DNA from 2 places in the Dinoroseobacter shibae DFL 12 genome. Region 2 is predicted to be linked to the other one. Evidence: riboswitches for the same ligand, from Rfam matches in the RefSeq annotation. Region 2 holds a riboswitch; the other holds the start of a gene.

Region 1 (14,524 bases), 390 kb from region 2:
TGCGGGTCTGCGGCTTGGCTTTGCCATCGGACAGGCCGAAACCCTGGCCCCCCTGCGCGACCGGATCGGGCCCTGGGCGGTATCCGGGCCTGCCCTGCGCGTCGGCGCGCTGGCCCTGCGTGACGCCGGCTGGGCCGCCAAGACACGGGCCCGGCTGGACCGCGACGCGGCCCGGCTGGACGCGCTGGCCAAGGGCTTCGGCTGGTCGGTGACGGGGGGCACTGGCCTCTTTCGGCTCTACGACACCCCCGACGCGAGCGCGGCCCAGGACCGCCTCGCGCGTCGCCAGATCTGGACCCGGCGGTTCCCCTATTCCGACCGCTGGCTGCGCCTCGGCCTGCCCGGGACGGAGGCAGACTGGGGGCGTGTCGCGCGCGCGCTGACCCCATGACGGAGCATGCGGCGCTCCTGCTTCTGGCGCTCCTGCTCGATGCGGTCTTCGGGGAGCCGGATTGGCTCTGGACCCGCCTGCCCCATCCGGCGGTGCTTATGGGGCGTCTGGTGGCGGGCGCAGACAAGCGGCTCAACAAGCACCGTGACCTGCGCTTTCGCGGCATCCTGGTGATGATCGCCCTCGGCCTCGGCGCGCTGGTCCTCGGTGCGGGCCTGGCCGCCCTCGGCCCCGTGGTCGAGGTGCTGCTTGCCGCGATCCTTCTCGCCCAGCGCAGCCTCGTGGACCATGTGCGCGCCGTCGCGACGGGCCTGAGCGACAGCCTCGCGGCGGGCCGTGCCAAGGTCGCGATGATCGTGGGGCGGGATACCGAACCCCTCGATGCCGCCGGGGTTGCCCGCGCCGCCATCGAATCCGGGGCCGAGAATTTCTCAGACGGGGTGCTCGCGCCGGCCTTCTGGTTCCTGATCGGGGGCCTGCCGGGGCTGCTGCTCTACAAGATCACCAACACCGCCGACAGCATGATCGGTTACCGCACCCCGCGCTACGCGGAATTCGGCTGGGCCGCGGCGCGGTTCGACGACCTGCTGAACTGGGTGCCCGCGCGGATCAGCGCGCTGGTGATCCTGGTTGCTGCGGGACGTCCCGGCGGCTGGCCGGTGATCCTGCGCGACGCGCCCCTGCACCGCTCCCCCAACGCGGGCTGGCCCGAGGCGGCCATGGCCGTCAGCCTCGATGTCGCGCTGTCGGGCCCGCGCAGCTACGAGGGCGCGATCCGCGACTTTCCCTTCGTGCATCCCGACGGCACCCGCACCCCCGGCCCGGCGGAGATCGAGGCCGCCTGCACCGCGCTCTGGCGCTCCTGGGGCGCGATGCTGGCCCTGACCGCCCTGATCGCCGTGCTCTGAGGGCTTGCGGGACCGCGCGGGCCTGCTACCGTTCAATCAAACTGCCCATAGGTGTGCAATATGCTGCGTTTCTCCCTGCTCCTTCTGCTCTCTTTCGGCCTCGCCGGTCCCGTCGCGGCCCAATGCGGCGGCAGCTTTTCGGACTTCGTGGCAGGCCTGAAGACCGAGGCACAGGCCAAGGGCCACGCAAAGGCAACCGTGGATGCCTTCTTCCGCACGGCGGCACAGGACCCCCGCACCCTGCGCGCCGACCGGGCGCAAGGGGTTTTCAAGATGCCCTTCACCGAGTTCGCCCGCCGGGTGATCAGCCAGAACCGCATGGACAATGGCCGCCGCAATGCCGACCGCTTCGACGCGGTGTTCGATGCGGCAGAGACGCGCTTCGGCGTGCCGCGCGGCGTGCTGCTGGCCCTCTGGGCGCTGGAGACGGATTACGGCGCGGTCCAGGGCGATTTCAACACGCTCAACTCGCTGGTCACGCTGGCCCATGACTGCCGCCGGCCCGAACTGTTCCGGCCACAGATCTTCGCGGCGCTGGAGCTTTACGAGGCGGGCGATTTCGACCCCGCCCGCACCACCGGCGCCTGGGCGGGCGAGATCGGCATGGTGCAGATGCTGCCGGAGGACATCCTGACCAAGGGGATCGACGGCGACGGCGACGGCCATGTGTACCTGAAAACCTCGGCGCCCGATGCGCTCCTGAGCGGTGCCAACATGCTCAGCGGACTGGGCTGGCGCAAGGGCGAGCCATGGCTGCAGGAGGTTTCGGTGCCTGCGGATCTCGATTGGGCGGAGACCGGGCTGAACAGCCGCAAATCCGGGCGCGACTGGGCCAGGCTGGGCGTTACCCCGCGCTGGGGCGAGATCGCAGGCGGGCTGGAGGCGGCGCTGATCCTGCCCCAGGGGCGCAAGGGCCCGGCCTTCCTCGCCTATCCGAATTTCGACGTGTTCTTCGAGTGGAACCAGAGCTTCGTCTACGTCACCACGGCGGCCTATTTCGCCACCCGGCTCTCAGGCGCGCCGGTTTTCGACGCGGGCAATCCGGAACCGGGTCTGAACGACGCGCAGATGAAGCAGTTGCAGCAGAAGCTCGCGGCCCGTGGGTACGATGTGGGCGCCGTGGACGGTATTCTCGGGGCCCGGACCCGGGCCGCGGTCCGCGCCGAACAACAGCGCCTCGGCCTGCCCGCAGATGCCTGGCCGACACCGGCTCTCTTGGGGAGGCTGTAGCCTCCGGAGACCACCCGGGCCAAGCGTTTAAGCAAGTCCTTGGCAGACTTGTTCCTTGGCAGACATGTTACGCAAGAGTTGCACGTCTCAGCGGCCTTCCTCAGGGCCGGATGGGAAATGGCAGCTGCTCTTGATTGCATAGCTAGGCCGCCTGCCTGACCGGTCGCATGCGCGGTCGCCCACCATCCAGCGCGGCATCGCTCGCCCGCCCTTTACAACTCAGGCCACCAGCGACTCGGCCTTGCGCAGGTCCACCGACACCAGTTGGCTGACCCCCTGCTCGCCCATGGTCACGCCGAAGAGGCGATCCATCCGGGCCATGGTCACCGCGTGGTGGGTGATGATCAGGAACCGGGTCTCGGTGCGCCGCGTCATCTCGTCCAACAGGTCGCAGAACCGCGTGACGTTCGCATCGTCGAGCGGCGCGTCCACCTCGTCCAGCACACAGATCGGTGCGGGGTTCGCCAGGAACACCGCGAAGATCAGCGCCAGCGCGGTCAGCGTCTGCTCGCCGCCCGACAGCAGGCTCAGGGTGCTCAGGCGTTTGCCTGGCGGCTGGCACATGATCTCGAGCCCCGCCTCCAGAGGATCGTCGGATTCCACCAGAACCAGCTTGGCCTCGCCCCCGCCGAAAAGATGGGTGAACAGCATCGCGAAATTGTCGTTCACCTGCTCGAACGCGGTCAGAAGCCGCTCGCGGCCCTCCTTGTTCAGGCTGGAGATGCCCGTGCGCAGCTTGCCGATCGCCCCTTCCAGGTCGCCCTTTTCGGCCACCAGCCCGTCATACTCTTCCTCGACCGCCTTGGCGTCTTCCTCGGCGCGCAGGTTGACGGCGCCCATGGCCTCGCGCTGACGCTTTAGCCGGTTGACCTCCGCCTCGATGGCGTCGGAGGCGGGCATCGCGTCCGGGCCGACCTTCAGGGTGTCGAGCAGCTGCTGCGGCGTGACCTCCAGCGCTTCCTGAATGCGCTCGGCGGCGAGCGTCACGGTCTCCGCCGCGGCCTCGGCCCGGGCTTCGGCCCGGGCCCGCGCCTCGCGCGCCTCGGAAGCGGCGCGCTCCGCGTCCCGCTCCGCCTGCTCGGCGCTGCGCGCGGCCCCCTCGGCGGTGCTCAGGGCATCGGCTGCCGCGGCCTTGCGGGCCTCGGCGCGGGCGATCTCATGGGCGAGTGCGTCGCGCTTGGCGGCGATCTCCTCCGGGGCGGCGGTGGCGGATTTCAACTCCGCACGGCTGGCCTCCAGACGCCCTTCCAGCTCCCCCTTGTGGGCCTCGGCGGTCTCCAGCCGGTGCCGCCAGCCGCTGATCTGGGTCGTGATCTCCTGGCTGCGGCGGGTGCGGGCCTCGCCTTCGCGGCGCAGCTCGTCATGGGCGGACCGCTTGGCCAGCATGGTCATCCGCGCGGCATCGACGGTGACACGCACCGCTTCCACCTGCGCCCGCGCGGCCTCCAGATCGCCCAGATCGGCCTGGGCCGCCTGCGCCTCGGCCACGGCCTTACGGGCCTCCAGCACCTCGTCGCGATACCGGCTGACCGCACTACCAAGGGTTTCGAGCTTGCCTGCCATGATATTGCGGTCGGCTTCGGCACGGCTGAGCGCCCGGCTCGCCTCGCCCAACGCGCGCTCCGCGCCCTTGCGGGCTTCTCGCGCGGCCCGGTCTGCCTCCGTCGCTGCGCGCATGGCCGCCTGCAGGCCCTCATGGGTTGCGCGCGCAGTGGCCGCCTTGGCCTCCGCGGCCTCGAGATCGGCCTTCAGTGCTGCCAGCCGGTTGATCTGCTGCAACCGCGCCGCGGCGGCGGAGGGCGCATCCTCCGCCCGCGCCGCCAGCCCGTCCCAGCGCCACAGATCGCCCTCGCGGGACACCAGACGCTGCCCCGGCTTCAACGCCGGTTGCAGCCGCGCGCCCTCGGCCCGGTCCACCAGACCGACCTGCGCCATCCGCCGCGCCAGCACAGCGGGCACCTCTACATGGGCCGACAAGGGCGCCGCGCCATCGGGCAGCTTCTGGGCCGCGTCATAGCCCGGCAGCAAGTGCCAGCCGGAGCGGTCGCCCTCGACCTCCGGCGCCTTCAGGTCATCGGCCAGGGCCGCGCCCAGCGCCGCCTCGTACCCGGGTGCCGCCGTCACGGCATCGAGCACCTGGCCCCCCTCGGCCCGCGCCCGGTCCACCAGCTTCTCCAGCGCGCCGACCTCGGCCCGGAGCGCGGTCGCCTCGCCCTCGGCCTCGGAACGGGCAGCGCGGGCCTCCGCCTCCGCCCCCTGCACCTCGGAGCGCTCCGCCTCTGCCGCGGCCAGCGCCGCCTCGGCGGCTTCGGTTTCGCCCTGGGCGGCCTGCTGATCGCGTTCCGCAGCCACAAACCGCGTCTCCGCATCGCACAGACCCGCCTGCGCCTCGGACAGGGCCGCCTCGGCGCGGCCCACCTGCTCCTGCGCGCGGGTCTCGGCCCGGCCCGCCTCCTGCAGCAGCCGCTGGGTCGACTGGTGCCGCGCGGCAAGCCGGGCGACATCCTCGGTCATCTCCGACTGGGTCGTCTCCCGGTCGGTCAGAACCTCGCTCGCCGCCTGCGCGGCCTCTGCCGCCGCCGCGAGCTTCTCGTCATGTCCGACCGACGCCTTGGCGATCTGCGCCTGCTCCCAGTCCAGCTTGGCGATGGTCTCGCCCGCGTCCCGGTTCAACTCCTCTTCCCGGGCGATATCGGCCTCAAGCGTCGCGATCCGTCCGGTCAGGGTCTCGATCGCCTCCCGCGCCCGGGTTTCCTGATCGGCCAGAGTGTCCCGCTGCACATGGAGCCGCTGAACCACTGCGCCGGCAATCGCTTCTTCCTCGCGCAGGGGCGGCAGGGCTTCGTCCGCGGCCACACGGGCCTTCGCGGCCTGACGTGCCGCGGTCTCGGCCGCGGCGGCCTCGGTCGTGCGCGCGGTCAGCTCGCCCACGGCCACGAGCCGCGTCTCATCCGCCTCTCGCCAGCGCCGATAGAGCAAGAGCCCCTCCGCCCGGCGCAGCTGCGCCCCGATCTCGCGATACCGCGCCGCCTGCTTGGCCTGCCGCGCCAGGGTTGCAAGCTGTGCCGCCAGCGCCTCCAGCACATCGTCGACCCGGTCGAGATTGGTCTCGGCCCCGCGCAGCTTCAGCTCCGCCTCGTGCCGCCGCTGATAGAGGCCGGAAATGCCCGCCGCCTCTTCGAGGATGCGCCGACGGGCCTTGGGCTTGGCGTTGATCAACTCGGAGATCTGCCCCTGCCGCACCAGCGCGGGCGAATGCGCGCCCGTCGAGGCATCGGCAAACAGCATCTGCACATCCCGCGCCCGCACATCCTTGCCGTTGGTCTTGTAGGCCGAGCCCACATCCCGGGTGATCCGGCGGATGATCTCCAACTGGTCGGTATCGTTGAACCCCGCAGGCGCGCGCCGGTCCGAGTTGTCGAGGATCAGCGCGACCTCGGCAAAGTTGCGCGCCGGGCGGCTCGCGGCCCCGGCGAAGATCACGTCCTCCATGCCGCCGCCGCGCATGGCCGTGGGGCGATTTTCCCCCATCACCCAGCGCAAGGCTTCCAGCAGGTTGGACTTGCCGCAGCCGTTCGGTCCGACCACCCCGGTAAGCCCATCCCCGATGATCAGATCGGTCGGGTCGACGAAGCTCTTGAAGCCATTGAGGCGCAGACGGGTGAACCGCATCGGGGGTCTCCGGGCATGATTCTTCGATCTCCAAGGGTCACGACCAGGGGCCATCGAGTCAATCCCGCCACTGCATATCGTCGTGGATAACTTGAAATCCGCGATATATTGCGCAGGCCGCTAAATGAGGCAGGCTTGAATTGCTGCACCTGCGACCAATGAAGACTTGACGCCTCCGGTGTCACGGGCGCAGAACAGTCAGGCATGGTTCCCCGTGCCCGCGCCAAGCGCCCGGGGGATCAAATGGGAATGTGGAACGGTCCGATCCAAACCGGAGGACCAAAGCCTCAGCCGCCCCCGCGACTGTATGCGGAGAGGGAGATCGACATGCCACTGGGGCCCGCCCCGGGAAGGCCGATCCACCCCGATGACCCGCGAGCCAGGAGACCAGCCATGCGCGACACCCTTAGCCGCCCGTCGGGTGTGACGGGCATGGAGAGAGACGACATGACGACCCAAACCACGACCCAGACCGCCGCAATCGCGCGCGCCGCAACCTCGACCACCGGCATCGTTGCCGCGATGGCCGCGGGCCTGCTGCTGCTGTTTCTGTCGGGCTACGCGCAAGCCACGATCCTGCATGACGCGGCCCACGACCAGCGCCACGCCATGGCCTTTCCCTGCCACTGAGCAGCGCCTGACAACATGTCCATGAAATTGCTGACCAGCGCTGTGTTCGCTGGGCTTGCAGCGGGGTTGATTGCCGCCCTCCTGCAATTTTCGTTCGTGACCTCGTCTCTTCTGGAGGGCGAGCTCTACGAGGCCGGGGAGAAGGTCCATTTCGCCGTGGACGGCACGCCACAGTCGCCGCGCGGCGGGGCCGAGGTCGACCTGGCGGCCGAGCCGGTGCGCTACGGCCTGACCGTGGCGTTCAACATCGTGACCTACACCGGCTTCGGGCTGCTGCTGGTGGCGCTGATGGCGTTGGCCGAAACGAAGAAGCTGACCAAGATCACCCCGCGCCAGGGCCTGATCTGGGGTCTTGCGGGCTTCGTCGCGATCCAGCTTGCCCCGGCCATGGGTCAACCCCCGGTCCTGCCCGGCTCCGTCGGCGCCGAGATCGGGCCGCGCCAGGCCTGGTGGCTGGCGACCCTGCTCAGCGCGGGTCTGGCGATGTGGCTTCTGGCCTTCGGGCGCGGTCTCTGGCCCTGGCTGGCGATCCCGCTCCTGCTTGTGCCGCAGATCATCGGCGCTCCGGTGCTCGACACCTATTTCGGCGTCACCCCGGCCGAACTTGCGGCAAGCTTTGCGGCCATGTCGCTGGGCTATTCCGCCGCCGGCTGGGCCGCCCTCGGCTTCTTCGCCGCCTATTTCTACTCCCGACAGGAGGCTTGAGATGCCCGCAAAGATCCCCGCCACGGTCGTCACCGGCTTTCTCGGCGCCGGCAAGACCACCCTGATCCGCCACATGCTCGCCAATGCGAACGGCAAGCGGATCGCCCTGATCATCAACGAGTTCGGCGATCTCGGGGTCGATGGCGACATCCTCAAGGGCTGCGGGGACGAAACCTGCAGCGAGGATGACATCATGGAACTCAGCAATGGCTGCATCTGCTGCACCGTGGCCGACGACTTCATTCCGACCATGGAAAAGCTGCTCGCCCGCGAGACCCCGCCCGATCATATCGTGATCGAAACCTCCGGTCTCGCCCTACCGCAGCCCCTGGTGCGAGCCTTCAACTGGCCCGGGATCTCGACCAAGGTGACCGTGGACGGGGTCGTCACCGTGGTCGATGGCAAGGCCGTGACCGAGGGCCGCTTTGCACATTCCGTGGCCGCCGTGGACGCCCAGCGCAAGCTGGACGAGAACCTCGACCACGAGACACCCCTGTCGGAGCTGTTCGAGGATCAGGTCGCCTGCGCCGACATGCTGGTGGTCAACAAGACCGACCTGCTGACCCCGGCCGAGGCCGAGGCGCTGACCGAGCGGCTGAAATCCGAGGCCCGCGGCGGGGTTCAGGTGGTCCGCGCCACCCATGGCGCGCTGCCGGTGGATGTGTTGCTGGGCCAGGGCATCGGGGCGGAGCACGATCTGGAGGCCCGCAGCGAGGTCCACCATCACCACCACCATGATCACGACGATCACGACGACGATCACCATGACGACCACCCCCACCATGACCACGACCACGACGCCTTCACGTCCTTCGTCGTCACCCTGCCGGAAATCACCGAGCCGGACGCCTTCGCGGCCCATGTCGCGCGCGTGATCGCCGATCACGACATCCTCCGGTTGAAGGGGTTCGCGGCCGTGGCGGGCAAACCCATGCGCCTGACCCTGCAAGCGGTCGGGCCGCGGATAGAGACCTATTTCGACCGCCCCCTCGGCGCGGACGAGACGCGCGAGACGCGCCTGGTGGTCATCGGACAGGCCGGGCTGGACAGCGTGGCGATCGCGGCAGCGCTGGCTGCGTAAGCCTTCGGTTATCGCTCAGGCCGGATCATCGCGCGGGCGCTTCGTGAAGGCGGCCGCGCAAACCGATCAGGGGGATTCGCCCAAAACCCCTTTCCGGCGCGCCTGACGCCATTCCGGAGAGCCGGTGTTTTCGGTGCCCAGCTGAAATCTTAATCTCGGACAAGTTTTGCCTGCAATACCGCGCAGATACCGCCCCTCACGCGCAGAAAACCTGTATTTGAGCCTCGTCTTTAGGCGGCGCGCGTGTCATACTTTGGTCTGAGGGGTTTGAACCTGTATCCAGGTTCGGAGACACATGATGCCTAGCGAAATCCGGATATTCCGGAGCTCACCTTTCGATCCCAACGCCCAGGAACTGCTTGTCCCGCCCAAGGCACGGACACGACCGGACCTGACCGACCTGACGGGACCGAACGCGTTCTTTTACCTGGCAGTCCTGCGGGAGGCGCCACAGGGCTGTATTGCACTGCGCAACATGGGCAGCTTCGGGCTGGTCAGCGCCTTCCGCTTCCTGTCGGACCGGGCCCGGACCAGTCTGCCCGACATCCTGATCGAGCAGGTCGAAACCCAGGCGCGCAGCCTGCGCCTGCCCGTTCTGCGGGCCTGGGTCGAACGGATGTACCCGGTTCAGGGCCAGGCTTTGCGCCGTAACGGGTACTTCCCCGTCGACCCCAAGACCGAGGAAGAGGACATGACCCTCTATGAGCGCCCCCTGCGCCGGGCGGCCACCTCACCCGAGCGACGGCAATCCGAACCGAGCCAGCCGGAACCGCCAGACCTTCGGACCCGGACCAAGGGGTCGTGACGGTCCTGGTGTTGCCGGGGCCGGTCCGGCTTGCTAGACCCGCGCGACAGGGTTGAACGGGGCGGATCATGCATCTTCTGGCGGCAACGCCCGGCAGTATCGACGACGGGCAGGAGCCCGTTGATCTCGGGCAGACGCCCGCGGATCTGGTCGTCATCTCCGCCGCGGATACGGAACTGGCCGGGCTGAGCGCAGCGCGGGCCGAAATGGACGCCCCGCCCCGGATGCGGCTGGCCAACATGATGCATCTGCGCCATCCGATGTCCGTCGACCTGCATATCGACGATTGCGCCTCGAAGGCCCGGTTGGTGGTCGCCCGCGTTCTTGGCGGGATGGGCTACTGGCGCTACGGGGCCGAGCAATACGCCACGCGGGTCGCGGCGGCGGGCGGGCATGTGGTTCTTCTGCCAGGCGACGACAAGCCCGATCCCGAGCTGCGCGCTCTCTCGACCCTGCGCGGCGCGGAATACGACGCGCTCTGGTCCTACCTAGTGGAAGGCGGGCCCGAGAATGCGGTGCATTTCCTGGCCTATGCGCGGCACTTGCTGGACCCGGCGCAGCCCGCGCCGCCCGCCGCGTCGCCGCTTCTGCGCGCGGGGGTCTACTGGCCCGGCGCGGGGCTGAGCAATCTGGATACGGTGCGCGCACAGTGGACCGAAGGCGCGCCGGTGGTGCCGCTGATCTTCTACCGCGCCCTGGTGCAAGGGGCCGGGCTGCATCCGATCAACCGCATGGTCAAGGCCTTGCGGGCCCGGGGGCTGAACCCGCTGCCGGTTTTCGTGGCGTCCCTGAAGGACCCGGTTTCCGCGGCGACGCTGGAGCATCTGTTCGAAGCAGCCCCACCGGACGTGATCCTGAACTGCACCAGCTTTGCCGTGGGACTGCCGGGGACGGAACGGCTGAGCCAGGGGGCGTCGAACCCCCTGGCGCAGCCAGCCGCCCGGGGGGCGCCTGTGTTCCAGGTCGTTCTGGCCGGATCGAGCCTGGAGGCCTGGGAAGGCGGCACCGCGGGCCTTTCGGCGCGGGACATCGCCATGAACGTGGCCCTGCCGGAGGTCGATGGTCGGGTGCTGACCCGGGCGGTCAGCTTCAAGGGCGAGGCGTTCTTTGACGACGCCACGGAATGCGCCATCGCCACCTACCAGGCCCAGGGCGACCGGATCGGCTTTGTCGCCGATCTCGCCGCGAACTGGGCACGGCTGCGACGGACGCCGCCGGGCGAGCGGCGCACCGCGCTGATCCTTGCCAACTATCCCAACAAGGACGGGCGGCTGGCAAACGGGGTCGGCCTCGACACGCCCGAGGCCACGGCGCGGATGCTCCAGCTGCTGCGCGACGCGGGCTACGGGGTGGACGCCCCCCCCGCCGATGGCGCGGCCCTGATGGACCGGATCCTCGCCGGCCCGACCAACTGGCTGACGGACAGGGCGGAGCGGACGGGCGGCGTGCGCCTGCCGCTGGACACCTACCGGGCCCATTACGCGGCCCTGCCGCTGGCGCTGCGGTCCCAGATCGAGGACCGCTGGGGCGCACCCGAGGACGATCCGTTCTGTGCCGACGGGGCCTTCGCCCTGTCGGTGATCCCCTTCGGCAACGTGGTGGTCGGCATCCAGCCCGCCCGCGGTTACAACATCGACCCGACGGAGACCTACCACGCCCCGGACCTCGTGCCGCCGCACAACTACCTCGCCTTCTACATCTGGCTGCGCCATGTCCAAGGCGCCCATGCGCTGGTCCACATGGGCAAGCACGGCAATCTCGAATGGCTGCCGGGCAAATCGGTGGCCCTGTCGGAGACCTGCTTTCCCGAGGCGGTGTTCGGCCCCCTGCCCCATGTCTATCCCTTCATCGTCAACGATCCGGGCGAAGGCACCCAGGCCAAGCGCCGGGCGCAGGCGGTGATCATCGACCACCTGACCCCGCCGCTGACCCGGGCCGAGACCTATGGCCCCCTGCGCGACCTCGAAGGGCTGGTGGACGAGTATTACGAGGCCGCCGGGGTCGATCCGCGCCGGATCGCCGAGCTGCGGCGTGAGATCCTGTCGCTGACCTCGGTCACCGGGCTCGACAAGGATGCGGGCTTCACCGGAGAGGAAGACAACGATCTGGCCAAGCTCGACGCTTATCTCTGCGAGTTGAAGGAGGCGCAGATCCGCGGCGGGCTGCACATCTTCGGCACAGCACCCACGGGGCGGCTGGCGCGCGATCTGGCCATCGCCCTGACCCGGCTGCCGCGCGGCGACGGGACCGGGGGCGATGCGTCGCTCCTGCGAGCGCTGGCAGGTGACCTGGACCTCGGATTCGACCCGCTGGACTGCGACATGGCGGCGGCCTGGGAGGGTCCGCGCCCGGACATGCTCGCCGCGATCGCCAAGGACAGCTGGCGCAGCACCGGCGACACGGTGGAACGGTTGGAACTGCTGGCGGCGGCCTGCGTCGAGGGCGCTCCGGCCCCGGGCCCGCAGAGCGCGACGGTGCTGGCCGAGATCGCGGCGGACGTCCTGCCCACCATCGCCGCCTGCGGCCCGGCCGAGGGGGCGGGCCTCCTCACCGCCCTGGATGGGCAGTTCGTCGCCCCGGCGCCCTCCGGCGCGCCCACGCGGGGCCGCCTGGACGTGTTGCCCACGGGGCGGAATTTCTATTCCGTCGACAGCCGCGCCATTCCGACCCCAACCGCGTGGAAGCTGGGCTGGAAATCGGCCAATTTGCTGATCGAGCGGCATTTGCAGGACCAGGGCGACTGGCCCAGAACGCTGCTGCTGACCGCCTGGGGAACAGCGAACATGCGCACAGGCGGGGACGACATCGCCCAGTGCCTGGCCCTGATGGGCGTCAAGCCGCGCTGGGACGCCGCCAACCGGCGCGTCACCGGGTTCGAGGTGCTGCCCCTCTCGGTCCTCGGCCGTCCGCGCGTCGACGTGACCCTGCGCGTTTCGGGCTTCTTCCGCGACGCCTTCCCGCAGCAGATCGCCCTGGTGGACAGTGCCGCCCGCGCCGTCATGGCCCTGGACGAACCCGAGGCCGACAACCCCGCCGCCGCCCGCGCCCGGGCCGAGGGGCATACCGCGCGGGTCTATGGCTCCAAGCCCGGGGCCTATGGCGCGGGGCTGCAGGCGATGATCGACGAGCGGCTCTGGGCCGACAAGGCGGACCTGGCCGAGGCCTATATCGGCTGGTCAAGCTATGCCTACGGGGCAGAGGCCGAAGGCACCCCGGACCGCGACGGCTTCACCGCGCGCCTGTCCCAGGCCGACGCCATCGTGCAGAACCAGGACAACCGCGAGCACGACCTGCTGGACAGCGACGACTACTACCAGTTCGAGGGCGGCGCCGCGGCGGCCATCGCGACCCTTCAAGGGGCGGAACGGCCGATCTATCACAACGACCATTCGCGCCCGGAACGCCCGGTGATCCGTACCCTCGACGAAGAGATCGGCCGCGTGGTCCGGTCCCGCGTGGTCAACCCGAAATGGATCGCGGGCGTGAAACGCCACGGCTACAAGGGCGCGTTCGAGATCGCGGCCACGGTGGATTACATGTTCGCCTTCGCCGCCACGACCGGCGCGGTCAAGAGCCACCATTTCGACCTCGTCCACGCCGCCATGCTGGAGGATGACGACACGCGGGAGTTCATCGCCGAGGCCAACCCGGCGGCCCTGCGCGAGATCGCGGAGCGACTGTCGGAGGCAATCGACCGCGGCCTGTGGCAACCCCGCTCGAACTCCGCCAAGGCCCGGCTGGCCCAGTTGGGGGCCGACACCCAAGCCGCGGAATGAGGATGTTGGAACAACGAGGCGGATGTCGCGCCGGGGCACGGCCCCGCCCCGGGCACCGCTGAGCGCGCAAGGCTCCCTTAGGCGCATCCGCCTCCGAACGGAACCGCCCGCCGGTTAAGGTTAATCGCCCACCGGAAACCGGATGCACTCCGAATGGCGCGGGACTGTCCGCCCAGCACAACCCCTGCTTCTTTTGTGCAAAAATACTCACGGCGCAACACCCGCCACCGGGAACGGCGTGGATCAGTACTCCACCCCGATCTGGGCCTTGATCCCGGCGCGGAAGGGATGCTTGACAAGCTCCATCTCCGTGACCAGATCCGCCGCCTCGATCAGGGGTTCCTTGGCATTGCGCCCGGTCAGAACCACATGGGTCATCTCGGGCTTCTCATCGGCGAGGAAGGTCAGCACGTCCTCCAGGTTGAGGTAGTCGTAGCGCAGGGCGATGTTGATCTCGTCCAGCAGCACCATCTTGTTGGCCGGATCGCGGATCAGTTCCTTGGCCTTTTCCCAGGCGGCCTGGGCCATTTCGATGTCGCGGTCCTTGTCCTGGGTCTCCCAGGTGAAGCCCTCGCCCATGGTGTGGAAGGCACATTTGTCGGAGAAGGTCGACAGGATCAGGTCGCGCTCGCCGGTGCTCATGCCCCCCTTGATGAACTGCACCACGGCGCAGGGCATCCCGTGCGCGATGCAGCGAAAGATCATCCCGAACGCGGCCGACGACTTGCCCTTGCCCTTGCCCGTATGGACGATGATCAGCCCCTTTTCGTCGGTCTTGGTGGCCATGATCTTGTCGCGGGCGGCCTTCTTCTTGGCCATCTTGGCGTTGTGGCGCGCGGTGTCGTCAGCGTCGGTCATGGGATCCTCCCTCAGAATATCAGCCCCAGCAGCAGCGGGGCCAGAACAGCGGTCAGTACTGCGTTTACGCCCATGCCGATCCCGGCGAAAGCCCCGGCGGTCTCGTTGACCTGAAACGCCCGGGCGGTACCGATGCCGTGGGCCGCGACCCCGACCGCAAAGCCGCGCGCCCGCCAATCGCGGATACGCAGCAGGTTCAAGAGAGGTGTGGCCGCCACCGCGCCGATGATGCCAGTCAGGATCACCAGCACGGCGGTGAGCGTGGGCAGGCCACCGATGTTCTCGGCGATGCCCAGCGCCACGGGCGCGGTGGCCGATTTCGGGGCCAGCGACATCAGCACCTCGCCCCGCAGCCCCAGCGCGTAGCCGACCCCGACCGCCGTCGCCATGGCCGCGAGCGAGCCGGCAAAGAGGGCCGCGATCATCGGCAGGGCGGCACGGCGCACCTTGGCGAGATTGGCGTGGAGG
Region 2 (14,524 bases):
GGGGCTGTCATTGCAAACCTATCTCCTGCGCCAAGTTGACCGCCGCGTCTCGGAAAAAAGCGAAGTTGCTTTGCTCGCCGGTGCGCGCGTGGTGGTGCCGGATTTCCTCGGCAACCGCGCCCCGTTTGCAGACCCGGGGGCCACGGGCGCGATCTTGGGCCTGACGCTGTCTGCGGATTTCGAGGACCTCCTTGCTACGTATGTCGCCGCGGTCCTCGGCGTCGGATACGGGCTGAGGCAGATCATGCAGGCGCAAGGCCAGCATGGAGTGCGACCTTCGACCATCGTGGTCAGCGGCGGTGCCGGGGAAAGCGATACGATCAAGCAGCTTCTGGCGGACTCGAGCGGTTTTCCGGTGCTGTCGACACGTTCGGCCGAACCCGTGTTGCTTGGCGCCGCGATGTTGGGAGCGGTCGCGGCTGGGGCGTATCCGACAATCCAATCGGCAATGTCCGCGATGTCGTCTGTCAAAGCACGCTTCGACCCGTCGTCTGCCGAGATCTTGGCGCTGCATCAAAAACGTTTCGAGGCCTTCGAGATGCTGCAAAAGGCAGATCAAACGGTCCGACAAGCCATGGTGGCCTTGCCGAAGGGGTCGGTTTGAACAGTCTGACGCTCCTGCCGCCAGTGCCAGTACCGGTCTCGGTTGCCAAGCGCAAAACCTTGACGGCTGTCGTCTTCAGGCGCGAGTGAGGTTCCCTGCAAGCCTTTTCGGCAGAGCCTACCAGCGATCATGATGCGCTTTCGGGCAAGGGTCGCTATGAAGTGCTCTCTCGGGCTTTCGGGTGGATGATTTTCGAAGCGGATGGTGCAAACGGGCTGACTCTGGACTCGGCGCCTGTCAGAGCTTGGGCTGCCAAAATTACCGCGGTTTGTGTGGATCCTGGGCCATTGGCCAAGGACCGCGCAAACGTGCCGGTGCAAAGCAACCGAGATTGACGACAGCGATGCCAGTCCCTACGTTCGATGCATGCTGGAACACGTAGATCATTTCCGATTTCTACTGCTGAACCGCCCGCTTCCCCGGGGGGACTAGGCGCCTGCGCCTAACACACTTCCCGGGGTCTCCTCACTTGCAAAAATCGTGACAGCGGGCGTTCGCCCCGAGGAGAAATCATGTTCGATCTCGATCACCCGGAAGTAGAGCTTGAGCCTTCATCCGGCGCCTTGCAGGATAGACGGACCCGCTTGCCTGCGGCGGATTACCGGCAGTTGCAAGAGCATCTGGAAAGTTGTGTGTGCGCGATACCGCCAGCCTCGGAACTGTTGGTCTACGTGCTTGCCAACAAGGTGATGAACACACGGCCCTCGGAAAACCTGCACCAGGGCGATCTCGTGGTTGGGGGATCTCGCGTTACCTACGCGATCGATGGTGGTGACCCCCTAAGGGGGCAACTGGTCCACCGCGTGCGCAAGGGGCCAACGAGTGCTCTCATTCCGGTAGCGTCGCTCTTGGGCGCTACATTGATCGGTATGCAGGTGGGGCAGCGTGCCCCTCTGCTCTTCGGGAATGGTCGCATTGGCAGACTTGCCGTGATCGCAGTTGACCACGCGACCTGACCTCAACCCCGACTCCACATTCCACAGTTAAACAAGAAGGACATTTTCAGATGTCTACATCACTTCAAGCTACGAAAAAGCAGACCAAACGTTCTCCGAAAATTGTCATCAATGCGGATGATCTCGAGCATCTCGAGGGGCTGGCGGACGGCATGATGCGGCGTCAGCCCGCACTTGCGGACCGTTTGTTCGACGAAATCGCGCGCGCGCGTATCGTGGCACCCTCCAAGATGCCGAAAAATGTCGTGAGTATGGGGAGTAGGGTGACCTATCGCGATGAGGCGACCGGACAGGAAAAGTCCGTGACCCTCGTTTATCCCGAAGAGGCCGATATTGCCCGGCTCCGGGTGTCCGTGACGACGCCGATCGGTGTCGCCCTGCTGGGCTTGGCGGAAGGCGCCAGTTTCCACTGGGAGACAAGGGGAAACCAGCGACGGATGCTGACCATCATTCAGGTGGAACAACCCGCAGCGACCCGGTGACGCCGCGCATCGCGATTTCCCCGGTTTGACCGGCGCCCTTCCTGTAAGGTGGCGCTCATCAGCAAGAGAATTAACGGCAGGTTGGGTCTCGATCGTGACAAACCTGATCAAGGAAAGTGGCTTGTCATGAAAGTCGTTATCATGGGCGCGGGCGTCATCGGCGTCACCACCGCATATTACCTGGCCAAGCAAGGCGTAAAGGTCGTGGTCATTGACCGTCAGACCGGTCCGGGCCTGGAGACGAGTTACGCCAACGCGGGGCAGTTGAGCTACGGGATGAGCTCGCCTTGGGCGGCGCCGGGTATTCCGCTCAAGGCGGTCAAATGGATGTTCATGAAACGTCGTCCGTTGTTCATCATGCCGCTCCTGAGCCCGACCATGTGGAAATGGTGTCTGCAGATGCTGCGCAACTGCAACGCCGAAAGCTACGCGATCAACAAGGGGCGCATGGTGCGTGTGTCCAGTTATTCGCGCGATGTCATGCCGGATCTGATCGCCGACACCGGTATCGAATACGACGGACGCCAGATGGGCACGCTGCAACTTTTCCGCACCGCCAAACAGATGAAAGCATCCAAGGCCGATCAAGCGGTCTTGGCCGAGTACGGCTCGCCATACGAGGTGCTCGGGCGCGATGCCTGTATAGAAGTAGAACCGGCCTTGGCGGAAGTCCGCGGAAAATTCGTCGGCGGATTACGCCTGACTTCGGACCGCACCGGCGATTGCCGCATGTTCACGATTGCCTTGACCGACAAGTGCATCGAAATGGGCGTTGAGTTCCAGTACGGCCAAACCATCAAGGCCATCGCCGTCGAGAATGGCAAGATCTCGGGTGTGGACACGGAAATTGCCGGGCGTATTTCCGGGGACGCCTATGTGTGTGCCATGGGCAGTTACGCCGTGAACGTTCTGAACCCCATCGGGATCAGGCTGCCGGTCTATCCGGTCAAGGGCTATTCCGTCACGCTCCCCGTCACGAACGACGCGTTCGCCCCGCAATCGACGATCATGGACGAGACGCACAAGGTCGCGATCACCCGCTTGGGCGATCGTATCCGCGTGGCGGGGCAAGCCGAGATCGTGGGCTATTCCAATCGCCTGGGCCCGCATGCCACCGACACGGTACGGCATGTGATTGGCGATCTGTTTCCCAAGGGCGGCGATCTCTCTCGTGCCGAAGGTTGGACGGGTTTGCGCCCGATGACGCCCGATGGCACGCCGGTTCTCGGCCCGACGCGTTACGAAAACCTGTTCCTGAACACCGGGCATGGGACGCTGGGCTGGACCATGGCTTGTGGCTCGGGCCGGGCCGTTGCCGATGTGGTCATGGGAAAACCGCCTGAAATCTCGATGGAGGGGCTGACAGCGGCGCGCTACGCGCGGTGATCAGTCAAACACAACGAAGCTCTAGGGAACGCATCGAACCTGTCGCTGGCTTGTGTTGGCCAACTGGGTCCTGATCCGCGCTTGTTCTTGACCAGGATTGGTATTCAAGCGATGCTCTGATCGATGGTTCCCGAAACCCGCGAGGGTGAAGGGATGAAAAGGGAACACGGTGAGGCGTAGCCATCAGGCACCAAACCCGTGACTGCCCCCGCAACTGTGAGCGGTGAGCGACCCCGTGGACACCACTGGACCGATGCGGTCCGGGAAGGTTCGGGGAAGCCGTGACCCGCGAGTCAGGAGACCTGCCATCGATGGTGCGCTTTCGGCGCCAAATGCAACTCGACCAGGCGGGGTGTCTGGGCAGGAGGTCATGATGTTTCATACGGGCGCGTTCCGCTCCGGTTTGCATGTCCGATGTCCGCTCTCGCGTATTCGCGGAGGGCGACATGGACGCAACCGGATATCATTCCCACAGGATCACGATCTGCACGTCGTGCCGACACAAGGGCCGCGACTGCCGCCCTGGCCTTGAGCTGATCGACCGCTTGCGCGCGGCGCTCAAAGCGGCCGGAGGTCTCCTGTCGAACGATTTTGAGATTTCGGGTGTGGCCTGTATGGCCGGCTGCGATAGACCCTGCACTGTCGCTTACCACGCATCCGCCAAGGCGACGTACCTGTTCGGTGACATCGAGCCGGGGCAGGACATCGAAGATCTCGTTGCCTTCGCACGGCAGTATCGCGACCTGGACGACGGTTGGTGCTCCTCGACCACGCGGCCGGGCAAGCTGCAGCGCACGACATTGGCCCGCGTGCCGGCTGCACTGATCGTCGCCGAGGCGGGGCCGGTCCAGTGACGGCCGCCGCTCTGCTGGTCGAGGATCTGAGCTGGGCTCCGAAGCGTGGCGCGTCCGTCCTGCACCCGACCTCCTTCGCGCTGGCCCCTGGCCGTATACTCGGCGTCGTCGGAGCGAACGGCGCGGGCAAGTCCACACTGCTGCGTTTGCTCTATCGCTATCTCCGCCCTGCCGGCGGAAGAGTGCTGCTGGACGGAGTGGACATCTGGTCGATCTCAGCCCGCGAGGTGGCCCGCTCGATCGCTGTAGTATTGCAGGAGCAGCCCACCGACTTCGCGTTGACCGTGCGCGAGATCGTGGCCCTTGGCCGAACACCACATCGCAGTGGCCTGGCCTCGGCTGGGGACAGCGATGCCCGGATCGTGCGCGCCGCCCTCGCCAGGCTGGACCTTGCGGCCTTTGCCGATCGCATGTTCGGAACACTGTCGGGCGGGGAACGTCAGCGTGTCATGGTCGCGCGCGCACTGGCGCAGGAGCCACGGCTGCTTGTTCTGGACGAACCGACCAATCACCTCGATATCCGCCATCAACTGGAAGTGTTGGACCTGATCGGCACCCTGGGTCCGACCATCGTCACCTCGCTCCATGACATCAATCTGGCCGCGACCCACACAGATGAGGTGTTGGTTCTCTCGGACGGCCAGGCTCTGGCTTGCGGCCCGCCGGGCGAGGTGTTGAGCGAAGATCTGATCGCGCGCGCCTTCGGTGTCCGCGTCTCGCGCCAGACCCTTGCGCCCAGCGGCGACCCTCACCTGACGTTCCATCTCTAATCCCAAGGATCCAACATGCGACCCCTGCTTTCCCTCGCCCTTCTCGCGTTTGCCGGCCCGGCTTTTGCGCATCCTGTCACCGTCCAGAGCTGCGATCGCGAGGTTACGTTCGACGCCCCTCCCAAGGCGGCCGTGTCCAATGATGTCAATCTGACCGAAATGATGCTCGTGCTTGGGCTGACAGAGCGAATGGTCGGCTTCACCGGCATCAATGGTTGGAACAAGCTCGACGAAGCCATGCGCGCGGATGTTGGGGAGTTGCCGGAACTTTCCGAGAAATACCCATCCAAGGAAGTCCTCATCGGCGCGGGTGCGGATTTCTACTTCGCGGGCTGGAACTACGGCATGCGGGTCGGCGGCGAGGTGACGCCTGACACACTCGCGCCCTTTGGCATCCAGGTTTACGAGCTGACCGAAAGCTGCACCCATATCATGGACAAGCCCCCCGCGCGGATGGATGACATGTACGCCGATCTCCTGAACCTCGGACGTATCTTCGGCGTCGCGGAACGCGCCGAGGCGCTGGTGGCGGGCTACCGCGCGGAACTCGATGCGATCCTTGCCGAAATGACACCTCTGGAGAACGCCCCCCGCGTTTTCGTTTATGACAGTGGCGAGGACATGCCCTTCACTGCCGGCCGCTACGCCATGCCGAATGCCCTGATCCAGGCCGCGGGCGGAACCAACATCATGGACGACGTCGAAAAGAGCTGGACGACCGTCGGCTGGGAGGCGGTGGTGGAACGCGACCCCGAGGTCATCGTGATCGTGAACTATGGCGACGTCACGGCGGCGCAGAAGCGCGATTTCATGATGCAAAACCCCGCTTTCGCTGACTTGTCTGCGGTCAGGAATGACCGGTTCGTCACGCTCGAATACGTCGAGGCGACGCCCGGCCCGCGCAACATCGGCGCAGTGAGGACGCTCGCCGAAGCGTTCCGCGCAGAATGACCGAGACCCGGGTTGGAGCGCCCGCACGCCGGGCCTTCGTGATGCCGTCGCTGACGGTGGCGGGGGTTGCGGTGCTGCTGCTCTCGATCTCCGTCGCGGTCAGCTTGGGCGCGGTCGCCGTGCCGCTTGGCACGGTTTGGGGCATCATGGCGGATCGGATTTTGCCGGGGCTGCTGACGCCCGACTGGACAACCGGACAGGCTGCAATCGTCTGGGAGATCCGCCTTCCGCGTGCGCTTCTCGCGGCAATGGTAGGGGCGGGGCTGGCGCTGGTCGGGGCCAGCCTGCAATCGGTCACCCGCAACCCGCTGGCGGACCCGCATCTGCTCGGCATTTCGTCAGGTGCGGCATTCGGAGCGATCCTTGCGCTGTTGCACACCGGGCTGTTCCTCGGCCTGCTGACCGTTCCGCTCTTGGCCTTTGCGGGGGCGTTGGCCGCCACGCTGCTTGTCCTTGGCGTGACCAGCTTCGCGCAGGCGACGGGTGCCGACCGACTCGTTCTGGCGGGCGTGGCCGTGTCCTTCATCGTCATGTCCTGCGCGAATATCCTGATCTTCATTGGCGACCCGCGCGCGACCCATACTGTCGTTTTCTGGATGCTTGGCGGTCTCGGCCTTGCGCAGTGGGACCAGCTGCTCTTTCCGGCGGTGATCCTTGTCGGTTGCGGGCTCTGGTTTCTCGCGAATGCCAGTCGGCTCAATGCCATGACGATTGGCGACGAGACGGCTTCGACCCTTGGCATACCCATCGCCCGCTTTCGACTGTCGGTTTTTGTCGTGGGCGCGCTGCTGACGGGGTGCATGGTCGCCTTCTCGGGCATCATCGGCTTCGTCGGACTGATGATCCCACATATCGTCCGGATGCTGGTCGGTGGCGATTACGCCCGCGTGCTGCCAGCTTCCGCGCTCGTCGGCGCGATCTTTCTTGTTTGGGCCGACATCGCGGCCCGCACCGTAATGGCGCCTGAGGACATACCCATTGGAATCGTCACCGGTCTGATCGGAGGCGCGTTCTTTGTCTGGCTACTGCGCCGGCGGGCATGAGGGCGCGGTGGGAGATACTCTGCCACCGGACGAAGGAAGCCCTGATCAATCCCCACGCCGGTTGTTCGATCCCCTTCGATTTGCAGGCCTGGGTTGTGGACTGTTCGAGCAGTCCTTCCCTGTTTCACTTCGCAGTTCACACTTGTCTGAAATGGCTCCCAATCCGGTCACGCCGACATGGCACCTGAGGTTAGAGCAAGATCGAACCAACTCGCCGGCGCCAAGTCACGCGCGTGCAGCGATTTGCCCTGAACGAGCAAGTCGCGACAAAACGGCCCGACGAGTTCTTGACAAAACCAGTCGGGTTGACTTTTCCGACTGATTAACTCAACTTTCCGTCAGTTCCAGCCACTCCGTCCCTTGGTCGGGGAAGCCCGACGCATGACACAAAACAGGGCCTGGAAGTTGCACCCAAATACAAGCCAATCATCCACCGCGCAGGCACGACGTCTTGCAGACACCGATCCGCTGGAGGCGCTCATGGCTTCTGCCGAGACGGACGAGACGTCTGCGGAATGGATCGCCGATCGCTACAGATCCGACAATTCGAATGTGACTTTTGATCCGGCGCCTTAGGGCGCGCAACAGCCCTTTTTTCGATTTCACGATCTCTCCACATACAGGAACAGCCCCGATGACACGACTGCCCCACCTTTCCACAGCGCTCGCGCTGGTGCTTGCGACGCCTGCCTTCGCCACAGAACCCGCAGAGGTTCTGGATCACTACGCGGACATGGCCGTGGCCAAGTACGAAGACAGCCTGATCACTGCACAGCGACTGCAAGCGGCGGTCGACGCCCTCGTTTCGACGCCTTCTGCCGAGGCTCTGACCGCTGCGCGTGCGGCGTGGCTTGCTGCGCGCGTCCCCTATCAACAGTCCGAGGTTTACCGGTTCGGAAACGCCATCGTCGATGATTGGGAAGGCAAGGTGAACGCCTGGCCGCTGGATGAGGGGCTGATCGACTATGTGGACGCCTCTTACGGCGGGCCGACCGACGAGAACGCGTTTGCCTCCCTCAATGTGATTGCAAGCCCGACTTTCACGCTGTCGGGCGCGGAGGTTGACGCGACCGAGATCACGCCGGCTCTTCTGGAAGAAACGCTGCACGAGGCGGACGGGGTCGAGGCAAACGTGGCCACCGGGTATCACGCCATCGAATTCCTGCTCTGGGGACAGGATCTGAACGGTCACGGTGCCGGGCCAGGCGACCGGCCCTGGACCGATTATGCTCCGGGGGACGATTGCACCAATGGCAACTGCGACCGACGCGGGGCGTTCCTGAAGGCGGCGACCGACCTTCTGGTATCCGATCTGGAATGGATGGTGGCACAATGGGCCGATGACGGGGCCGCGCGGGCTGAACTGACCGCCGATGCGGAGGCCGGGATCGCCGCGATCTTGACGGGCATGGGGTCGCTTTCATATGGCGAAACGGCGGGGGAGCGGATGCGGCTTGGCGTCATGCTGAACGATCCCGAAGAGGAACATTCCTGCTTTGCCGACAATACCCATAACGATCACTTCTATAACGGCATCGGCATCCAGAACGTCTATCTCGGAGAGTATGTCCGCGTCGATGGCACGCTGGTCTCGGGGCCGGCCCTGTCCGATCTGGTGGTGGCGGCCGATCCGGCACTCGATGCCGAGATGCAGGGCAAGCTGGCCATGGCCGTGATGCAATTGGGACGGATCAAGACCGCCGCCGAAGCCGGGTTTGCCTATGACCAGATGCTGGAGCAAGGCAATGCCGCGGGCGAGGCGTTGATCATGGGCGGGGTGAACGGACTCGTGGATCAGACAAGGTCGATCGAGCGGGTCATCGCCGTGTTGAATGCCGAAGGGATCGAGATCGAAGGCTCCGACAGCCTCGACAACCCGAGCGCTGTGTTCGAGTGATCCACGCGCGGTCCGTGCGGCCTTGCGCGCGCGCCGCATCAAGCTCACGGCAGGCCTCTGCGGAGGCCTGCCTTTTCCCTCCATACCGCGCCGAGTTGCCGCCATGCTCACCCGCCACATCCCTGCGCTCCTGTATATCTTTGCTGCCGTGCCCGCCGCATGGGCCGACAGCCCCTTCGCCAGTCTCGGTGATCCCCATTTGAACGTCGTGCCCAGAACCGCGGAGGAGGCGGCGCGGATCGCGGCTGTCACGGCGCTGACCGAGGATTTCAGCGCCGCGGCGAAGTTCGAGGAGCGCTCCGCCGGGGCGGCTACGGTGCGGGCGCTGGACAACCCGAACGCCTTCTCGCTGCCTTCCGGCAATATCAGCTTCGAAGATGAAATGACCTTCAAGCTGGGCAATGGGCTGTTCCGGAAGCTGTGGGTTTCGTCGCCCGCCTCCACGCTCGCGTCTGACGGGTTGGGCCCGATCTTCAATGCGCGCTCATGCCAGCGCTGCCACATCAAGGACGGGCGTGGCCATCCGCCGGAGAACGCCGACGATAATGCAATCTCGATGTTTCTGCGGGTGTCGATTCCCGGGCCTGTGGATGCGGGGATACCCGAGATCCAAGGGTATATCGCGACCCTGCCGGACCCGACCTACGGCACCCAGTTGCAGGATTTCGCGGTCCAGGGCCACGCGGCGGAATACCGGCTGGACGTGCGTTATACTGAGGACATCGTCGTGCTCGCGGACGGCACCGAGGTGTCGTTGCGCCACCCGACCTACACCGCGGCCAACCTGGGTTATGGCCCGCTGCATCCGGAGGCGATGCTGTCGCCCCGCGTCGCCCCGCAGATGATCGGTCTGGGCCTGCTGGAGGCGATCCCAGCGGCCGATATCCTGGCCCGTGCGGATCCCGAGGATCTGGACGGCGACGGTATTTCCGGGCGCCCCAACATCGTCTGGTCGTTCGAATATGACCAGCCCATGCTCGGGCGTTTTGGGCTCAAGGCGGGCAATCCCACCGTCATGCAGCAATCGGCGGGTGCCTTTGCAGGTGATATTGGCATCTCCAATCCGCTCTTTCCGGCTGGCGCCGGGGAATGCACGCCCGCCCAGGCCGCGTGCCAAACCGCCGTTCACGGCGATGGCGATGCGCGGGGGACGGAAATCGATGCCTTGGGGATGGATCTTGTCGCTTTCTACAGCCGCAACCTCGGCGTTCCGGCCCGGCGCAACGTGGACACCCCCGAGGTGCTGCGCGGCAAGGAGGTGTTTTACAACACCGGTTGCGTTTCCTGTCACACACCCAGTTTCGTGACACACCGGCTGGCTGACCGGCCCGAGCAGAGCTTCCAGTTGATCTGGCCCTATACGGACATGTTGCTGCACGACATGGGGCCGGGGCTGGCGGACAACCGCCCCGAGGCCCGTGCCACGGGGCGCGAATGGCGCACGCCGCCGCTCTGGGGGATCGGTCTGACCGAGACGGTCAGCGGCCATACCTATTTCCTGCATGACGGACGCGCGCGGTCCCTGCTGGAGGCCGTCCTGTGGCACGGGGGGGAGGCGCAACCCCATCGCGATGCGGTCGTGGCTATGTCTACCGAAGACCGCGAGGCTCTTATCGCGTTTTTGGAAAGCCTATGAAGCATCTCCTTGTGACTTTCCTTCTGACTTGTGCCCCGGTTCTGGCGTTTGCGGACGATAATGCCCCGGATATCGACGGAATTGTCAGCGACCATATCCTACCACGCTTCGCGATGCTGTCAGAGACATCTGCTGACTTGTCGCATGCCGCCGCGCAGGAGTGTCGCGCGGACGCGCCGGAATTGCGCGCGGCCTATGGCGCGGCATTCGATGCCTGGATCGCGGCCAGCCATCTGCGCTTCGGCCCGACCGAAGTGGACGACCGCGCCTTTGCCCTGGCATTCTGGCCCGACAGTCGCGGCGCAACCCCGCGCGTGCTGAGCGATCTGATCGCCACGGAGGATCCGGTCGCGCAGGGGGGCGAGACCTATTCCGACGTCTCGATCGCTGCGCGGGGGTTCTACGCACTGGAATTCCTGCTCTATGACCCCGGGCTGAGCACCGTCGGCAATGCCGATTTTCGATGCACTCTCGTTCGGACGATAACGGCCGATATTGCCGCAACCGCCGCCGCAATTCTGGCAGATTGGGAAACCCGGTACGCAGACCTGTTGCGCACCCCGCGAGCCGATGGGGTGTATCGCACCGAACAGGAAGCCTTGCAGGAGATGTTCAAAGCGGTGACCACGGGCCTGCAATTCACCGCCGACACCCGCCTCGGGCGCCCCCTCGGTACGTTCGAGCGCCCCCGCCCGATGCGGGCCGAGGCGCGCCGGTCCGGTCGGTCGGCGCGCCATGTGGCCATCAGTCTTGCGTCGGTCGAGGATCTGGCGCTGCGTCTTGCCACCGGCAACGCCGCTTTGAGAGAGCGGCTTGGGGACCAGTTCGCCCGTGCACAGTCGCGGCTGAAGGCGCTGGATGATCCCATCTTTGCCAGTGTGACGGCGCCGCAAACGCGCCTCAAAGTCGAAGTGATCCAGCAATCGGTCAACGAAATCCGTAGCACGGTGTCTGACCGACTTGGCCCGAAGATCGGGGTCTACGCCGGGTTCAACGCCCTGGACGGGGACTGACATGGCCGGTGGTTTGTCTGGGAGACGTGCCTTTCTGGGCGGCCTGCTTTCGGCGGGTCTGACACCTGCGCTGACATGGGCCGATGCGGGGTCCCCGGCATTTCTTTCTGCGGCAGTCACCTCCGATGGCCGCTATGTGCTGTGTGGGATCGATGCGGCGTTGCGGGTCCGGTTCGAGGTGCCCTTGCCCGCCCGCGGCCACGCGGCAGCGGCACATCCGAGCCGCCCGGAAGCCGTTGCCTTTGCCCGCCGTCCGGGTCGGTTCGCATTGGTTCTCGACTGTGTTTCCGGCGCGCAGAAGGCGATGCTACAGACCCCCGAGGGGCGGCATTTCTATGGTCACGGGACCTTCAGTGCCGATGGCAGCTTGCTCTATACGACCGAGAATGACTACGAGGCCGGGCGCGGGCGTGTCGGGCTCTGGGACGTGACAAGAGGTTACATCCGCCTGGGCGAATGGGACAGCGGCGGTATCGGCCCCCATGATATTGAGCGTTTGCCGGGCACCGATACGCTTATTGTTGCCAATGGCGGGATCGATACCCACCCCGACAGCGGCCGCGCCAAGCTCAATATCCCGACCATGCGGCCCAACCTTGCATATCTCGATCAGGGCCGGATTATCGAGATCGCAGAGCTTCCCCCGGAACTGCACCGGAATTCCATCCGCCATCTTGCCGTAGCCCCTGACGGCGCGGTGGCGTTTGGCATGCAATGGCAGGGTGATGGTCCGGTCGCCGCACTCGCCGGTCTGCATCGTCGGGGATCGGAGCCGCGCCTGGTGCATGCCCCCGCGCCTGAAATGCGAGCGCTTGCCGGCTATGTGGGCAGCATCGCTATCTCGCGGGACGGGGCAACGATCGCCGTGACCTCGCCGCGGGGCAACACCCTGCAATGCCATGACGCGCGGAGCCTCACGTTTCTGGAGGCGTATGAGCTGACGGATGTCTGTGGTGTGGTCAAGGCGGGCACAGGTTTTCTGGCCACCTCGGGGGTCGGGCAGTTGGTGGCGCTTGCCAACCGAGCGCCCGTGCGCACGGCCCAAACGGCGCTGCGCTGGGACAATCATCTGATCTCGGTCTGAGCGCGCCGGTGTTCCCGGCGCTTGGGGCCGCGCGCCTGGACCGGCGGCCCTGCTACCTTCCGAACCGAATGGGCAAGGTGAAGGCATGTTGCGTGCCATCGAGGTCCCTGGGCGCCTTGGGGAACCTGCCTGCGCGCTGGACCGCGCTGATCGCGGCGGCGTCTATCGCGGCCACGCCTGAACTTTGCGCCAGACTGACGGCAACCAGCTGACCTTCGGTCGACACCACCAATCGAACGACGGCCGTGCCGCGGTCTCGTGTTCCCGAGGGTTTGCGCCGTTCGACTCGGGCCCGGATCTGACTGCCCCAGCGTGTCATGAGGCGCTCGCGGACACCGGGGCTGAGGCTGGATATGTCGGTCTGCGTTCCGCGACCGGCCGCTGCCGCATCGCCGTCACCTTTCGCCCTTTGGGCTTTCTGCGGCGGCGCGGCGGGTTGCGGCGCAGCCGCTGTTTCTGCTTTTGGCGCTTGTGCGCGCTCTGGCCGTGGCGCGGGCGGTGACTTGGCGGCCTCGGGCAGCTGGGCTTGCGCGACCGCGGGCTCCGGCGGGGCAGGCGGCGCAGGCGGGGGCGGCGGTGTGGCAGGGTCGGGGGGAGGCATCTGCGCTGCAGGCGGCGCAGGTGCGGGTGCAGGGTCCGGCTCTGCCACCCTGGGCGTCGGTATTGCCTGCGGCATATCCAGTGACGGCAGGGCGGGCGGTGGAAGATCCGCAAGCGCGTCCGGCCGAGGCAGGTCCGCTGGGGTGGGAGGCGCCGTATCGAGGCGCAGGGGTGGCGTCTCGGATGGGGCGCTCAGGGTCCGCGGCGGCTCGGGCGGGGGCGCTGCGGGCGTGGCGGGGCTGATGGCCTCGGGCGGCTGATCCGGGGCCAGTGGCGTCGGGTCCATCTGCGGTGCGCGGGTCAAAGCTTCGGGCGGTGTCTCGAACGCCTCGACGAGTGCGTCGAGGTCTCCCGATATGGCGGTCAGGCTGATCGCGACATCGCCGCCTGCGCCGGCATCTCCGGCCGCGCCCTCGGGCAGCGTCAGAAACAAGCCCAAATGCAGGACGGTTGCGAGCATCACAAACGCGGGCAGTTCGAGCTGACGCACCATGGTCACGACGGCGCCGTGGTCAACTCGACGTCGCGAATCCCGGCCTCGGCCAGACGGCGCAGCAAAGCTGCAAGCGCGGTGCCCGGGACCCGGTAATCGGCGCGGATCTGCAAGGGAACGCCCGGCTCGGGCCCATATTCTTCCAGGGCTGCGGCCAGCGCGGTTTCGCCGGTGAACGCGTCGAAGGCAATCAGGCCATCGGCCGAAAGAAACAGCCGCACCGGCGTTTCGGATGCCAACTCCTGGTCTTCGGTGCTGGGCAACACGACCTCGATCGGATCCGCGGGGCGGATCTCGGCGGTGATCAGAAAAAAGATCAGCAGCAGGAACACCACGTTGATCATCGGGATGATGCTCTCGTTGCGCAGAGGTTTCGGGGGCGGTGGAATGCGCACGGGACTACTCCAGGATTGCGAAGCGTGTGTATCCCGCGGCTTCCAGTGTCGCGACCAGATCGACCAGCCGTTGCAGAACCGCGTCGTCCCGGCTCCGCAGGATGATCAGGTCGTCTGGTGATGCGGTCAGGTCGGCAAGCGTGGCGCGGAGGGCGTCCTCGTCCAGTGCCACACCGTTCAGACGCTGTCCCTCCGGCAGCACGTCAATCACCCGTGGTGGGCCGGAATACGCCCCGCTGTTGCCGCCGGCCAGTGTCAGCGACAGGCCCGTGTCCGAGCCGAACCGTGCCGCCAGCATGAAAAACACGAGCAGCAGGAAAACCACGTCGATCATCGGTGTCAGGCTCGGCCGCCGACGCG

The links. A riboswitch is a leader RNA that binds a small molecule or an ion and turns the genes downstream of it on or off. The one in region 2 is predicted to bind cobalamin.
Region 1: another riboswitch for cobalamin. It lies ahead of DSHI_RS00805 (CbtB domain-containing protein); the one in region 2 lies ahead of DSHI_RS02830 (DUF1636 family protein).

Annotation. Positions count from the first base shown of each region.
Region 1 is NC_009952.1:156,140-170,663, reverse strand. It holds gene DSHI_RS00825 (threonine-phosphate decarboxylase) at 1-391, shown strand, start outside; gene cbiB (adenosylcobinamide-phosphate synthase CbiB) at 388-1,299, shown strand; gene DSHI_RS00815 (lytic murein transglycosylase) at 1,360-2,529, shown strand; gene smc (chromosome segregation protein SMC) at 2,749-6,201, opposite strand; cobalamin riboswitch at 6,390-6,611, shown strand; gene DSHI_RS00805 (CbtB domain-containing protein) at 6,595-6,831, shown strand; gene DSHI_RS00800 (CbtA family protein) at 6,853-7,536, shown strand; gene cobW (cobalamin biosynthesis protein CobW) at 7,538-8,617, shown strand; gene DSHI_RS00790 (hypothetical protein) at 8,916-9,422, shown strand; gene cobN (cobaltochelatase subunit CobN) at 9,491-13,198, shown strand; gene cobO (cob(I)yrinic acid a,c-diamide adenosyltransferase) at 13,442-14,056, opposite strand; gene DSHI_RS00775 (LrgB family protein) at 14,068-14,524, opposite strand, start outside.
Region 2 is NC_009952.1:542,886-557,409, forward strand. It holds gene DSHI_RS02810 (FGGY-family carbohydrate kinase) at 1-604, shown strand, start outside; gene DSHI_RS02815 (hypothetical protein) at 1,117-1,560, shown strand; gene rnk (nucleoside diphosphate kinase regulator) at 1,611-2,042, shown strand; gene DSHI_RS02825 (D-amino acid dehydrogenase) at 2,169-3,428, shown strand; cobalamin riboswitch at 3,536-3,752, shown strand; gene DSHI_RS02830 (DUF1636 family protein) at 3,875-4,282, shown strand; gene DSHI_RS02835 (ABC transporter ATP-binding protein) at 4,279-5,052, shown strand; gene DSHI_RS02840 (ABC transporter substrate-binding protein) at 5,068-6,003, shown strand; gene DSHI_RS02845 (FecCD family ABC transporter permease) at 6,045-7,046, shown strand; gene DSHI_RS02850 (imelysin family protein) at 7,681-8,943, shown strand; gene DSHI_RS02855 (di-heme oxidoreductase family protein) at 9,047-10,579, shown strand; gene DSHI_RS02860 (imelysin family protein) at 10,576-11,592, shown strand; gene DSHI_RS02865 (DUF1513 domain-containing protein) at 11,594-12,676, shown strand; gene DSHI_RS21260 (energy transducer TonB family protein) at 12,729-13,769, opposite strand; gene DSHI_RS02875 (ExbD/TolR family protein) at 13,772-14,164, opposite strand; gene DSHI_RS02880 (ExbD/TolR family protein) at 14,169-14,524, opposite strand, start outside.